DNA from 3 places in the Streptomyces sp. NPDC044704 genome. Region 1 is predicted to be linked to each of the others. Evidence: riboswitches for the same ligand, from Rfam matches in the RefSeq annotation. Region 1 holds a riboswitch; each other region holds the start of a gene.
The links. A riboswitch is a leader RNA that binds a small molecule or an ion and turns the genes downstream of it on or off. The one in region 1 is predicted to bind cyclic di-AMP.
Positions count from the first base shown of each region.

Region 2: another riboswitch for cyclic di-AMP. It lies ahead of AC07B0_RS30390 (M23 family metallopeptidase); the one in region 1 lies ahead of AC07B0_RS21785 (transglycosylase family protein).
Region 3: another riboswitch for cyclic di-AMP. It lies ahead of AC07B0_RS36570 (LysM peptidoglycan-binding domain-containing M23 family metallopeptidase); the one in region 1 lies ahead of AC07B0_RS21785 (transglycosylase family protein).

Region 1 is NZ_JBWKGY010000008.1:243,367-247,967, reverse strand. It holds gene eno (phosphopyruvate hydratase) at 1-310, opposite strand, end outside; gene AC07B0_RS21785 (transglycosylase family protein) at 638-1,387, opposite strand; cyclic di-AMP (ydaO/yuaA leader) riboswitch at 1,390-1,560, opposite strand; gene AC07B0_RS21780 (transglycosylase family protein) at 1,835-2,875, opposite strand; gene AC07B0_RS21775 (cytochrome P450 family protein) at 2,990-4,282, opposite strand; gene AC07B0_RS21770 (globin domain-containing protein) at 4,404-4,601, shown strand, end outside.
Region 2 is NZ_JBWKGY010000016.1:51,427-56,027, reverse strand. It holds gene AC07B0_RS30395 (M16 family metallopeptidase) at 1-441, shown strand, start outside; cyclic di-AMP (ydaO/yuaA leader) riboswitch at 680-836, shown strand; gene AC07B0_RS30390 (M23 family metallopeptidase) at 849-1,658, shown strand; gene AC07B0_RS30385 (GntR family transcriptional regulator) at 1,876-2,541, shown strand; gene AC07B0_RS30380 (HPr family phosphocarrier protein) at 2,822-3,103, opposite strand; gene AC07B0_RS30375 (bifunctional acetate--CoA ligase family protein/GNAT family N-acetyltransferase) at 3,301-4,601, shown strand, end outside.
Region 3 is NZ_JBWKGY010000027.1:14,513-19,113, reverse strand. It holds gene hpnH (adenosyl-hopene transferase HpnH) at 1-304, shown strand, start outside; gene AC07B0_RS36580 (aspartate aminotransferase family protein) at 301-1,704, shown strand; gene AC07B0_RS36575 (tyrosine-protein phosphatase) at 1,723-2,544, opposite strand; cyclic di-AMP (ydaO/yuaA leader) riboswitch at 2,861-3,028, shown strand; gene AC07B0_RS36570 (LysM peptidoglycan-binding domain-containing M23 family metallopeptidase) at 3,033-4,058, shown strand; gene AC07B0_RS36565 (SGNH/GDSL hydrolase family protein) at 4,221-4,601, shown strand, end outside.

The sequences.
Region 1 (4,601 bases):
TGTCGGTGGCGTCCAGGTCGAACATGGCCTGGTCGATCAGGCGCTGCTCGGTGGCGTCGTAGCCGACGAGCTCCGGGCCGATCTGCTCGATGACGGCGAGGACGGCCTTCTCGACACCCTTGCCGAAGTAACGGTTGGGGTCACCGTCACGGAGCTCGATGGCCTCGAAGGCACCGGTGGAGGCGCCGGACGGAACTGCAGCACGGCCGGTGCTGCCATCGTCGAGGCCCACCTCGACCTCGACCGTGGGGTTGCCTCGGGAGTCCAGGATTTCCCGGGCTACGACGACGTCGATGGACGGCACGAGCATCTCCTTCTGGGATGTGACGCTGGGTGTGCGGTGGCGTGTCAGGCCGTGGGATGGCCTTGCCGCCTAGAGCCTAACCGGCTCCGGGCACTCGGTCGGCCGACCGCCCGGGTCCTGGGACGAAAAAGGGCCCGAATACCCCTGTTCCAGGACATAGGTCTCTTGATCAATTCGAGTTCGGCCCGTCGGGGCCGCCCGGATCGGTCCGGAAGCGGGCCGGGAACGGGCCGGAAACGGCCCCGGACACGCCACCGCCCGGCGCGTGGGGGGATACGCGCCGGGCGGGGGGATGCTGCGGGTGGATCAGGTGACGCGGTGTTGCGCCGGAGTTCAGCTGAGCTTCAGCTTCTGGCCCGGGAAGATCAGGTCCGCGTCCTTGACGATGTCCTTGTTCAGCTCGAAGAGCTTCTCCCAGCCGCCCTTGACGCCGTTCGCCTGGGCGATGGTGCCGAGGGTGTCGCCGGCCTTGACCTCGTAGGAGCCGTTGCCCGTCTTCGGGGCCTCGGTCTTGGGGGCCTGCGGCTTGGCGGCCGGGGTCTCGACGCGCTCGGAGCGGGAGACGGGGGCCTCGGTGCGCTTCGGCTCGGCCTTCGGGGTGGCCGGCTTCGCGGGCTTGGCCGGCGTGGCCGGCTTCGCGGGGGCGGGCTTCGCCGGCTTGGTCTCGGGCTTCGGCTTGGCGGGGGTGGTCGATCCGCCGCCGTTGTACGAGGAGTTGGAGAGGCCGACGCCGCAGTGCGGCCAGGCGCCCTTGCCCTGGCCCTTGAGGACCTTCTCGGCGATGGCTATCTGCTGGGCCTTGCTGGCCTGGTTGGCCTGCGCGGCGTACGCCTTGCCGCCGTAGCCGGCCCAGGTGGAGGCCGAGAACTGCAGACCGCCGTAGTAGCCGTTGCCCGTGTTGATGGCCCAGTTGCCACCGGACTCGCACTGCGCGACCTTGTCCCACTCGGACGCGGTGGCGGCGCTGGCGGTACCGGCGGCCATCAGGGGGGCCGCGACGGCGACACCGGCGACACCGGCGAGCGTGACGATGCGGACGGCCTTGGAGCCGCGACGGTGCTTGCCCTTGCCGGAAAGCAGCATGGATTTCTCCTCACCGACGCCTTCGAGGTGAGCTGTCGGGTTCGGGCTGATGAGTTGCCCGGTCACGTGTCGAGCACGTGGCTTAACCCCAAGCCGGTACGCGGCCGTCTCTCAACGGCCTTTCCCGGCGCCTACCTTGGTTCCCCCGCTCCTGCCTTCGGCGCTTGCGCGACGACTGTTCCCCCCGTCCGCCGGCAGGATTCGGCGATGCGGTCGAAGGAGCCCGCGGTGGCGAGCGACTCAGAAGGTAGACAGGTCTCTCCCCGATGTTCAACGTGCGATATCGGGGAGAAACCGGCCTACTTGCATTCCTCAAAAGCACGTTTGTGCAGGTGAGGGGTGGGTTTGGGGAAGTTCCGGAACGAGACACGCCAGTTGACCGGAAGAGACGCATGTCTCACTTGCCGATAACGGACATTCAGCTCTTTCCGGATGACCGAACTGCCCCTATTCCTTGGTTAGATCCAGGTTCTGACCGGGCTTGATGAGGTCCGCGTCCTTACCGATGACCTGCTCGTTGGCCTTGTAGAGCTCGTTCCAGCCCCCCTTGAGCCCCTTGGCGTCCGCGATCGCGGTGAGACTGTCGCCGGGCTTCACGGTGTACGAGGGGTCCGACGTGGCGTCAGAGACGGTCTGCACCTCGATGGCGGCCGGGCCGCGGTGCTTGCCGCCGCCGTCGGCCGTGCCGGAGGGCGAGCTCGTGGGCGAGGTCGTGGGCGAGGGCGTGGCACCCGGGGTGAGCGGGGCCGTGGGGGCCGTCGGGTCCACCGGGGTGGTGGGGGTGGCCGGGGCCGACGGGTCCGCCGGGGCGGTCGGGGCCGTGGTGGGCGGAGCCGTGGTCGGCGGCACGGTCGCGGGCGGGACCGCCGGACCGGTGGACGGCGCCGGGGCGTCGGGCTCGGGCATGACGGGCAGTCCGCTGGTGGGGCCCAGCGGGTAGTCCGGCAGGCCGGTCGGCGGGGCCGTGGGGCCCTGCGGGGACGGGGTCGGGGCCCCGAAGTCGATCGGGGCGTCGGAGCCGGTGACGGGCACCGAGTCGTCCATCCGGGTCGGGGTGGGGGCGACGGGTCCGGCGGGCTTGGGGTCGCCCGGGTCCACGGCGGCGGCCGGACCCTGCTGAGTCAGGCCGGCCGAGGCGGCGCACAGCGGCCATGCCTGGGGGCCCTGGGAGGCCAGCACCCGTTCGCCCACGGCGATCTGCTGGGAGCGGCTGGCGAGGTCCGGACGCTCGGCGTAGGCGAGTCCGCCCGCGTTCTTCCACTGCTCCTGCGTGAACTGGAGCCCGCCGTAGGCGCCGCTGCCGTAGTTCGCGCTCCAGCTGCCGCCGCTCTCGCAGTCGGCGACCTTGTCCCAGGTGGCCGTTTCGGCCGCGCTCGCGTTCGTGGCGGCGAGCAGGGGCAGGGCGAGTGCGGAGCCGGTGACTCCGGCGGTGACGACCAGGGCGGGTACCTGGCGGGGGCGTCTGTGGCGGCCGTTCCCGGAACGCATGAGGCTGCACCTTTCGCATAACGGCGGGGTAACGGCAGAACCTAGCGGCCTTCGAACGATTGTCACAAGTTCGGCTGGTGACTGACGTGGGATCAGACGGACTTCCGGCGGGCCTCAGTTGTTTCGGGGTGTGAAGCGGACCGGAAGCGTGCGCAGGCCACGCATGATGAGTCCGCCGCGCCAGCGCAGGTCCGTAGGGGGAACGGCAAGTTCCAGATCCGGCAGACGCGTCAGCAAAGTCGCGAGCGCGGTCTGTCCTTCGAGACGGGCGAGCGGAGCACCGAGGCAGTAGTGGATCCCGTGGCCGTACCCGAGGTGTTGGTTGTCACTCCGGGACAGGTCCAGGGTGTCCGGATCGGCGAACCGCTCGGGGTCGCGGTCGGCCGCCGCGAGGACGACCAGTACCGGGTCGCCGGCCGCGATCTCCTGGCCGCCGAGGGTCAGCGGGCCGGTGGCGAAGCGCCAGGTCGCCAGCTCCACCGGGCCGTCGTAGCGCAGGAGTTCCTCCACCCCGGTCTCCAGCAGGGCGCTCTCGCCCGCCGCGAGGGAGGCCTGGAGGCGCTCGCGCTGCTCCGGGTTCATGAAGAGGGAGTGGACCCCGTTGCCGATGAGGTTCACGGTCGTCTCGAAGCCGGCGAACAGCAGGATGAACGCCATCGCCGTGGCCTCGGCCTCGGTGAGGTGGTCCCCGTGGTCGCTCGCCCGGATCAGGTCGGAGATGAGGTCATTGCCCAGATCATCCCGTTTGCGGTGGATGAGTTCCCCGAGGTAGGTGCGCATCTGCTTGACCGAGCGGGCGACCCCGCCGCGCGGGCCGCCGCCGTGCCGGATCATCATCCCGGCCCAGTCGCGGAAGTCGTCCTGGTCCTCGCGCGGTACGCCGAGCATCTCGCAGATGGCGTAGATGGGGAGCGGGAAGGCGAACTCGTGGATGAGGTCGGCCTCCCCCTTCTCCGCGTCCCCCGCCTTTTCGACGATCTTGTCGATGAGGTGGTCGGTGAGCTCCTGCACGCGCGGGGTGAACTCGGCGACGCGGCGCGGGGTGAACGCCTTCGACACCAGCCGGCGCAGCCGGGTGTGGTCCGGCGGGTCGATGTTCAGCAGGTGCGTCATCAGCTCCGCCTTGCGCTCCCCCGGGATGCCGGTCTTGCCCTTGGCGTGCGCGGGTTCGGCGTGGTGCGCCGGGTTCTTGCTCAGGCGCTGGTCGGCGAGGGCCTGCCGGGCGTCGGCGTACCGGGTGACCAGCCAGGCCTCGACCCCGCTGGGGAGCTTGGTGCGGTGCACCGGGGAGTGTTCGCGCAGCCAGGCGTACGCCGGGTAGGGGTCGGTCGCGAACTCCCAGTCGAAGAGGGTCGGGCCCTCGGTGGAAGGGGAGTCGGCCGGGGTTGCGGAGGTCTGCTCATGCACCCGCAGACCGTATCCCGGCCCGCGCCGGCCACCCCATATGGGCCCTTCGTCGCGGCTGTCCGTAGATCGGTCATCCCTTGACCTCACGTTCCCCGCCGTTCCTACTTTCGGTTTTGTGGATGTGAGGATCTTGAAAAGCAGCTTCGCGGTGGTGGAGAGACGGGCCGAGCACGCGGTCAAGTACTTCTACTCCCACCTCTTCTGGCACAACCCCGGGATCCGCGAACTCTTCCCGTCCGCCTCCGAGGACATGGAGCGGCAGCGGGACCGGCTCTTCGCGGCGCTCACCCATGTCGTCTCCCGCCTGGAGGACGAGACC
Region 2 (4,601 bases), on a different contig from region 1:
TTCGGGCAGGTGCTGCGCTCCACCGCCGACGGCAAGGGCGCCTCGATGCTCGCCATCAGCGGCTCGGTGGACACCCCGAACACCGGCCCGGCGCTGGAGGACCTCTGGAAGGTGCTGCGCACCCTCGCGGAGGGCGGCCTGACCGACGCCGAGCGGGACGTGGCGGTGCAGAACCTGGTGGGCGTGGCCCCGCTGAAGTTCGAGACGGCGTCCTCCGTGGCGGGCACGCTGGCCGACCAGGTCGAGCAGGAACTGCCGGACGACTACCAGGCCCGGCTGTACGCGCGGCTGGCCGAAACCGGTACGGCGGAGGCGACTTCGGCCGTCGTGCGCGCCTTCCCGGTGGACCGTCTCGTCACGATCCTGGTGGGCGACGCGGCGCAGATCGCGGAGCCCGTGCGGGCGCTGGGGATCGGCGCAGTGAGCGTCGTCACCAACTGACCAGTGCGTGACCGGGGATCGAGCGGCGGGCGACCGCCGCTCCACCGGTAACTGACCGATTCTCAAGGGGCTCTGATGGAATATCCATCGGAGCCCCTTTTGTCCGTTTAGTGGTGTGGTTGCTCGTATGCGGTGTGGCGTACGCAACAATTGGGCTCGTCTGTTTGGCGATCCACTGATGATCCGCCTAGCGTCGGCCCTGCTGTTCGTCAGTTGTGCCCGCCGCATCCGCGGCACCGGACAGTGATCGCCGAGTCCCCGTCAGGCGCGAGCCTGGGGAGCCGGGGACCCACAGTCCCTGGGGTGAATCGGACCGCCTCGCAAGAGGAGGCCCGTAGGAGACCTTCCTGCTCCGAACCCGTCAGCTAACCCGGTAGGCGAGAGGGAAGGAAAGGATCACCCCCTTCATGGCGTTTGGCAGTCGTCCCACCGGCTCCGGCAAGCACCGCGGCTCCAGCCGTCTGAGCCGCAAGACCGCCGGCTACGCCGGCATAGCCGCCCTCGCCACCACGGGCGTGGTCGGCACCCTGGCGGCCCCCGCCTTCGCCGCTGACAACTCGGGCCCCTCCATGGAGGACACCGGCCAGAACCCGGTCGTCGTCGCGGACGACCTCCAGGGCGACATCGAGGCCCAGGCCGCGTCCCAGATGCGTGACGCCGAGGCCGTCGCCGCCCAGGCGCAGGCCGCCGCCGACGCCAAGCAGCGCGCCGCAGAGGCCAAGCGCACCGCCGAGGCCGCGGAGGCCAAGGCGAAGTCCGAGCGTGAGGCCGCCGAGCGCGCCGCCCGCGAGGAGGCCCGCAAGCGCCTCAACACCTACGTCGCGCCCGTCGACGGCTCCTACGTCAGCACCTCGTACGGTGCGGGCGGCGCCATGTGGTCCTCCGGCAGCCACACGGGCATCGACTTCCACGCCTCCCTCGGCACCACGATCCGCGCGGTCGGCGCCGGCACGGTCGTCGAGGCCGGCAACGGCGGCGCGTACGGCAACAACGTCGTCATCCGCCACAACGACGGCACCTACACCCAGTACGGGCACATGTCCGCGCTGAGCGTCTCCGCCGGCCAGCAGGTGACCGCGGGCCAGCAGATCGGCCTCGCCGGCTCCACCGGCAACTCCAGCGGCGTGCACCTGCACTTCGAGGCCCGCACCGGCGCCCAGTACGGCTCGGACATCGACCCGGTCGCGTACCTGCGCAGCCACGGCGTGCGCCTCTGATCCACGCGGATCCGCGCGGCCCCGCACTCGCTCCACGAAGAAGACCCCGGCTCACCGAGCCGGGGTCTTCTTCGCGTTCCGCGGCGTGTCCCGCGTGGCGTGAATTGTTTCGGATTTCCGGCCGTCCTCGGAAATTATCGTGTGTTGCAATAGAGTCGCAGCACGGTCACGATTCCGGCGACGGCGCCGGCAGCCGAAATCACGCGGAGGTCCGGTCTTGCGTATTCCTGCGCACGCGGTATGCACAGCGATCCGCGACGATATCGTCTCCGGGTTCTTCGGGCCGGGCGGCCGGCTCACCGAGGAGGTGCTCGCCCGCCGCTACGGGGTCTCGCGCGTCCCGGTCCGCGAGGCGCTGCGCACCCTGGAGTCCGAGGGGTTCGTCACCACGCGCCGCCATGCGGGCGCCTGCGTCGCGGAGCCGACCGAACAGGAGGCCGCCGACCTCCTGGAGCTGCGGATGCTGCTGGAGCCCCTGGCGGCCTCCAGGGCCGCCCGCCGGCGTACGGAGGCCCACCTGAAGGTGCTGCGCGGACTGGTCCGGCTGGGCCAGGAGCGGGCCCGCAGGGGCCAGGGGGAGGATCTGCGGGACCTGGGGGCCTGGTTCCACGAGACGCTCGCCCAGGCCTCCGGCAGCCCGGGGCTGGTCTCGCTGCTGACCCAGACCCGGCGCAAGATCGCCTGGATGTACGCGGTGGAGGCCCCCGTGCGCCCCGTGGAGTCCTGGGCGGAGCACGGCGGGATCGTGGACGCCGTCGCGCGCGGGGACGCCGAGCGGGCCAGGGCCCTGACGGCGCAGCACGCGGCGCGCGCGGCCGAGGCCCATCGGCCGCGGGTGAGGACTCTGCAACCTGCCGTAAACATGTCGAGCGGCCGGCATTAACAAGAGCCGTATACAAAGGTGGCCGGATATTCGCGCGGCGCCGGACGGTTCACGGGTGCCGTGTATTCCGGCCTGTGCGGGCGAATGGAATTACGCAATTGAGGCGGACCGGTGCGGCCGTGCTTTTCCATGCGGCCGCTTTTCGGTATTCGCCCGGCCGGTCGAGCAAGTGCCGGCCGTACGAAGTGCCGGCCGTACGAAAACGAAGGAGCCGCAGTCCCCGGGATCACCGGGGGCTGCGGCTCCGCCGTTCGTACGGCTTGTCACCGGACCCGAAGGGTCAGACGGTCTCCGGGAGCTCCTCGAGGCCCTCGGCGACCAGCTTCGCGAGGCGGTCGAGCGCGGCGTCCGCGCCCTCGGCGTCGGAAGCGAGCACGATCTCCTCGCCGCCCTGGGCGCCCAGGCCCAGGACCGCCAGCATGGAAGCGGCGTTGACGGGGTCGCCGCCCGCCTTCGCGATGGTCACCGGGACGCCGGAAGCGGTCGTCGCACGGACGAAGATCGAGGCGGGACGAGCGTGCAGGCCCTCGGCCCAGCCGACGTTGACGCGGCGCTCTGCCATGGTGATGCCCTTCAGGTTCTTACGGTTGTCTAGACCAGTCTCTCACGGCACCCGGAATGCTCGGACCGACCTTCGGCCCCGATGCGCCGCCGTTCGACCCTCCCCAGCTTGCACTGGTTCGCCCCGGTGTGCCGCGTTCGCCGCGCACGTTCGTCCCACCCCCTCCGCAGGGCCCGTCCGCCCCTTAGGGTGACCCCATGACCACCGCGTCGGACCCCTCGTACCCGGCCCACTGGGAAGCGGACGTCGTGCTGCGCGACGGCGGCACTGCCCGCATCCGCCCCATCACCACCGAGGACGCCGGACGGCTCACCAGCTTCTACGAACAGGTCTCCGACGAGTCGAAGTACTACCGCTTCTTCGCGCCGTACCCGCGCCTGTCCGACCGCGACGTGCACCGCTTCACGCACCACGACTACGTGGACCGCGTCGGCCTCGCCGCGACCATCGGCGGGGAGTTCATCGGCACCGTCCGCTTCGACCGGATCGGCCCCGACGGCCGGCCCGCCTCCGCCCCCGCCGACGAGGCCGAGGTCGCCTTCCTCGTCCAGGACGCCCACCAGGGCCGCGGCGTGGCCTCCGCGCTCCTGGAACACATCGGCGCGGTGGCCCGGGAGCGCGGCATCCGGCGCTTCGCCGCCGAGGTGCTCCCCGCCAACACCAAGATGATCAAGGTGTTCACGGACGTCGGCTACCAGCAGAAGCGCAGCTTCGAGGACGGCTCCGTCCACCTCACCCTCGACCTCGAACCCACCGCCGAATCCCTCGCCGTCCAGCGCGCCCGCGAACAGCGCGCCGAGGCCCGCTCCGTCCAGCGGCTGCTCGCCCCCGGCTCCGTCGCGGTGATCGGCGTCAGCCGCAGCAGCGCCGGCGTGGGCGCCGCGGTCCTGCGCAACCTGCGCGACGGCGGCTTCCACGGGCACCTCTACGCCGTCAACGAGGCCCGCGCCCCCGGCATCGAAGGGGACCTCCTGGACGGCGTACGGGCCTACCGGACGGTCGCCGACATCGGCGCCCCCGTCGACCTCGCGGTGATCGCCGTCCCCGCCGGCCGGGTCCCGGACGCCGTCGCCGCCTGCGGGGAGCACGGAGTGCAGGGGCTGGTCGTGCTCTCGGCCGGATACGGGGAGAGCGGCCCCGCCGGACTGGCCCGCCAGCGCGAACTGGTGCGCCAGGTGCGGTCGTACGGGATGCGGCTGATCGGCCCCAACGCCTTCGGAGTGATCAACACCGCCCCCGAGGTGGAGCTGAACGCCTCCCTGGCCCCCGGACCCGCCGCCGCCCGCGGCCGGATCGGCCTGTTCACCCAGTCCGGAGCCATCGGCATCGCCCTGCTCTCCGGCCTGCTCCGGCGCGGCGAGGGGCTGTCGTCCTTCGTGTCGGCCGGCAACCGGGCCGACGTCTCCGGCAACGACATCCTCCAGTACTGGTACGAGGACGAGGCCACCGACGTGGCCCTCATGTACCTGGAAACCCTCGGCAACCCGCGCAAGTTCAC
Region 3 (4,601 bases), on a different contig from region 1:
CCTCGACTTCCTGGAAGGCAAGGCCGATTTCCCCTGCACCGCCTGGGCCATTCCGAATTACTCCCTCTTCGGCTGGCAGCGCCCCTGCTACCTGATGAGCGACGGATACGTCCCCACGTACCGGGAACTGGTCGACGAGACCGACTGGAGCAAGTACGGCCGCGGCAAGGACCCGCGCTGCGCGAACTGCATGGCGCACTGCGGCTACGAGCCCACCGCCGTCCTCGCCACCATGGGCTCCCTCAAGGAGTCCCTGCGCGCGGCCCGGGAGACGATCGGCGGCAACCGGGGCGCCTCGTCATGACCGCCGGGCAGGGGGGCGGCGGGGGCTTCGACCTCGGCGCCCTGCTCGCCGAGCGCGGGGGCGAGCGCTACGAGCTGCACTCCCGCCACCTCAACCACCAGCTGCCCCGCATGCTGCACACCATCGGCTTCGACAAGGTGTACGTACGTGCCGAGGGGGCCCACTTCTGGGACGCCGAGGGCAACGACTACCTCGACATGCTGGCAGGCTTCGGGGTCATGGGCCTGGGCCGGCACCACCCGGTCGTCCGCCGGGCCCTGCACGACGTCCTGGACGCCCAGCTCGCCGACCTGACCCGGTTCGACTGCCAGCCGCTGCCCGGTCTGCTCGCCGAGAAGCTGCTCTCGTACAGCCCGCACCTGGACCGGGTCTTCTTCGGCAACAGCGGCACCGAGGCGGTGGAGACGGCCCTGAAGTTCGCCCGGTACGCCACCGGCCGGCCCAGGATCCTCTACTGCGACCACGCCTTCCACGGGCTCACCACCGGCTCGCTCTCGGTCAACGGCGAAGCCGGGTTCCGGGACGGCTTCGCCCCGCTGCTGCCCGACACCAAGATCGCCCTCGGGGACCTGGACGCCCTCGGGCGCGAGCTGCGGCGGGGCGACGTGGCGGCCCTCGTCGTGGAGCCGGTCCAGGGCAAGGGGGTGCTCGCCGCGCCCCCCGGATTCCTGCGCGCCGCACAGGAGCTGCTCCACCGCCACAAGGCGCTGCTGATCGCCGACGAGGTGCAGACCGGCCTCGGCCGGACCGGTGATTTCTACGCGTACCAACACGAGCCGGGCGTCGAGCCCGATCTGGTGTGCGTGGCCAAGGCCCTGTCGGGCGGCTACGTGCCGGTCGGCGCGACCCTGGGCAAGGACTGGATCTTCCAGCGCGTGTACTCGTCGATGGACCGCGTGCTCGTCCACTCGGCGAGCTTCGGGTCCAACGCGCAGGCGATGGCGGCGGGCCTGGCGGTGCTGAGCGTCATGGACGACGAGCAGCTGACCGCCAACGCGCGGGCCATGGGCGACCTGTTGCGCGGGCGGCTCGCCGCGCTCGTGGACGAGTACGAGCTGCTGCACGAGGTGCGCGGGCGCGGGCTGATGATCGGCATCGAGTTCGGCCGGCCCTCCTCGCTCGGCCTGCGCAGCCGCTGGGCGATGCTCCAGGCGGCCCGCAAGGGGCTGTTCGCGCAGATGGTCGTGGTGCCGCTGCTGCGCAAGCACCGGATCCTCACCCAGGTCTCCGGAGACCACCTGGAGGTCATCAAGCTCATCCCGCCGCTGATCGTGGACGAGCGGGACGTGGACCGGTTCGTCGGGGCCTTCCGCGAGGTCATGGACGAGGCGCACGGCGGGGGCTCCCTCATGTGGGACTTCGGCCGGACGCTGGTGAAGCAGGCCGTCGGCAACCGCTGACAGCCCGCCGGTCACCCCCTACGGTTCCAGCAGCCGCTCCCGCAGCCGGAACAGGGTCTCGGGCGCGAGCCCGAGACCCTCGGCGAGGTAGCGGTCCACCCCGCCCCACTCCTCCTCGATGGTGGCGTACGCCGCCTCCAGGTACTCGGCGCGCGCGTCGAAGAGCGGCGCCAGCAGCTCCATCACCTCGGGCGAGCGGGCCTCGGCCGCGTCGCTGCCCCGGCGCACCCGGTAGCGGCGGTGCGGGGCGTTCGACTCCAGGTAGTCCGCCACGATCGCCCCGCGCTCGACGCCGAGGGCCAGCAGCGTGACGGCGATCGACAGGCCGGCCCGGTCCTTGCCCGCCGCGCAGTGCATCAGCGCCGGCACGCTGTCCTCGGCGAGGGCGTGCACGACCCGGCCGTGCTCCGCGGTGCGCGTACGGATCATCGTGCGGTACGAGTTCGCCATGCGGGCGGCCGCCCTGCCCTCGCCGAGCACGGACCGCAGCTGGGCCAGGTCGCCGTCGCGGACCATCTTCCAGAACTCCCGTCCGTCGGCCGGATCGGACAGCGGGATGTTCACGTAGCGCACCCCCGGCAGCACCACGTCCGGCCCCTCCAAGGCGTGATCGGCGCGGTTGCGGAAGTCGAAGACGGTGTGGAGGCCGAGCGAAGCGAGGAACTCTGCTCCGGTTTCGGTGGCATGCGCGAGATGTCCGCTTCGGAAGAGTCGTCCCGACCTGACCCTCCGTCCGTCGACGGTCGGCAACCCGCCCACGTCACGGAAATTACGCACTCCCGTCAGCTCCGGTTCAGGTTCGGGCCGCGCCGGAAGGGGCTGGGGTATCTGCTGGGTCACGGGTACTCCTCCGCGTCGCTGGGGTGTCCGAATTACGCCGGTTGGGAACAACTTGCCATACGTGGAGGCGAGATCGCGCCAGGCCCCGTGAGCCAGATCATACGGTGACCGTCTGTGCCCGATCGCGAAATCCGAATTCCCATGCCAGGGCCGTTGTTGGTGGTTCGGAATGGACAGAGGGTGACCGGAATTCCGTCGGTCCCTCATACCTGCGATTCCGTCAGGGAATTCGCGGCTTGTTGCCTGCGGACCCGCTCGATTACCTTCACGACCGATCCGGGTGGACCGCCTAATCCTGCCGCCGCCCGGGAACCGCACCCGACTATCGACGCGCGCGGCAGGAGCGGGGGAACCAGGTAGGCCGCCGGACCGGATCCTTCTTCCGGGACGGCTCGGGGTGAAGCCGGACACGTCCCCGACGTGCACGGCCGGACATCTCCAGTCCGAACCCGACAGCTCACCTCGCAGGCGACGGAGAGGAATTCGCCATGCCCGGAAAGGGTAAGCACCGCCGCCCGAAGTCCCGCTCCATGTCACGTGGTTTCGCCGCCGCGGGCACCGGCGGCGCGGCCCTCGCGCTGCCGCTGATGGGTGCCACCGGCGCCCAGGCCGCGGCCCCCTCGACGGCCCCGGCCGCCGTCCCCGCGCAGGCCCCGCAGGCTCCGGCCGCCGTCCAGGCCGCACCGGCCGCGGCTCCCGCCGCCGCGCCGACGGTCTACACGGTCGTCTCCGGCGACTACCTGTCGAAGATCGCCGCCGAGCGTCACCTCACCGGCGGCTGGGAGCAGCTCTACGCCGACAACCGCGAGGCGGTCGGCGCCGACCCCTCCCTCATCCACCCCGGTCTGAAGCTGACCCTCGGCGCCCCGGGCGCGAAGTCCGGCGCGCCGGCCCCCGCGAAGGAGCAGGCGGCGCCCCCGGCTTCGGCGCAGGGCTCCGGCTCCGAGGCGGGCTCCGGTGACCGCCCCGCCAAGACCGAGCGCTCCTCGAGCCGTCCTGCGGCGTCCGGCGAGGACTCCTCCGCCCGCGCCAAGGCGCCCAAGAAGTCCGCGCCGGAACAGAAGGCCCCCGCCGCCGGGCAGGCCGAGCAGTCCGCGCCCTCGAAGAGCGCCGGATTCGTGGCGCCCGTCGGCGGCGGCGTCTCCACCGCGTACCGCATGGGCGGCAGCATGTGGTCCTCCGGCTACCACACCGGCGTCGACTTCATGGCGAGCACCGGCACCACCGTCAAGGCCGTCGGCGCGGGCACCGTCGTCTCCGCCGGCTCCGGCGGTTCGTACGGCAACGAGGTCGTCATCAAGCACGCCGACGGCAAGTACTCCCAGTACGCGCACCTCTCCTCGCTGTCCGTCTCGGCCGGGCAGACCGTCACCGCCGGCCAGCGCGTCGGCCTCTCCGGCGCGACCGGCAACGTGACCGGCCCGCACCTCCACTTCGAGATCCGCACCGGTCCTTCCTACGGCTCGGACATCGACCCGCTGGCCTACCTCCGGTCGAAGGGCGTCAGCCTCTGACGGCAGCCGCCGCCGGACACGGACGCGCGTGGGGCCGGGACCCGAGGGGGGTCCCGGCCCCACGTGTACTTATTCCTTATCTCCCGCGTGGTATAGATCACGGTCCGTCAACCCCTCATTACGTTGGCGTAGGTTGGTTGCGGCGGTGAAGGATGTGTTCCCGTGGCAGCGACGACGACGACACTCAAGACCATCGGCTCGTACGCGGCGATCGGGGACAGCTTCACCGAAGGCGTGGGGGACCCGGGACCCGGGGATTCCTATCTCGGCTGGGCGGACCGGCTCGCCGTACTCCTCGCCGATCAGCGCGACGAACACGACTTCCGTTACGCGAATCTGGCCGTGCGGGGGAAGATCCTCGACCAGATCGTGGCCGACCAGGTGCCCAGGGCCAAGGCCCTCGCGCCGGACCTCGTGACCTTCTGCGCGGGCGGCAACGACATCATCCGTCCCGGCAGCGACCCGGACGACGTGGCGGCGCGGTTCGAGGCGGCCGTGGCCGACCTCACCGGCTCCGTGGGCCTCGTCATGATCACGACCGGT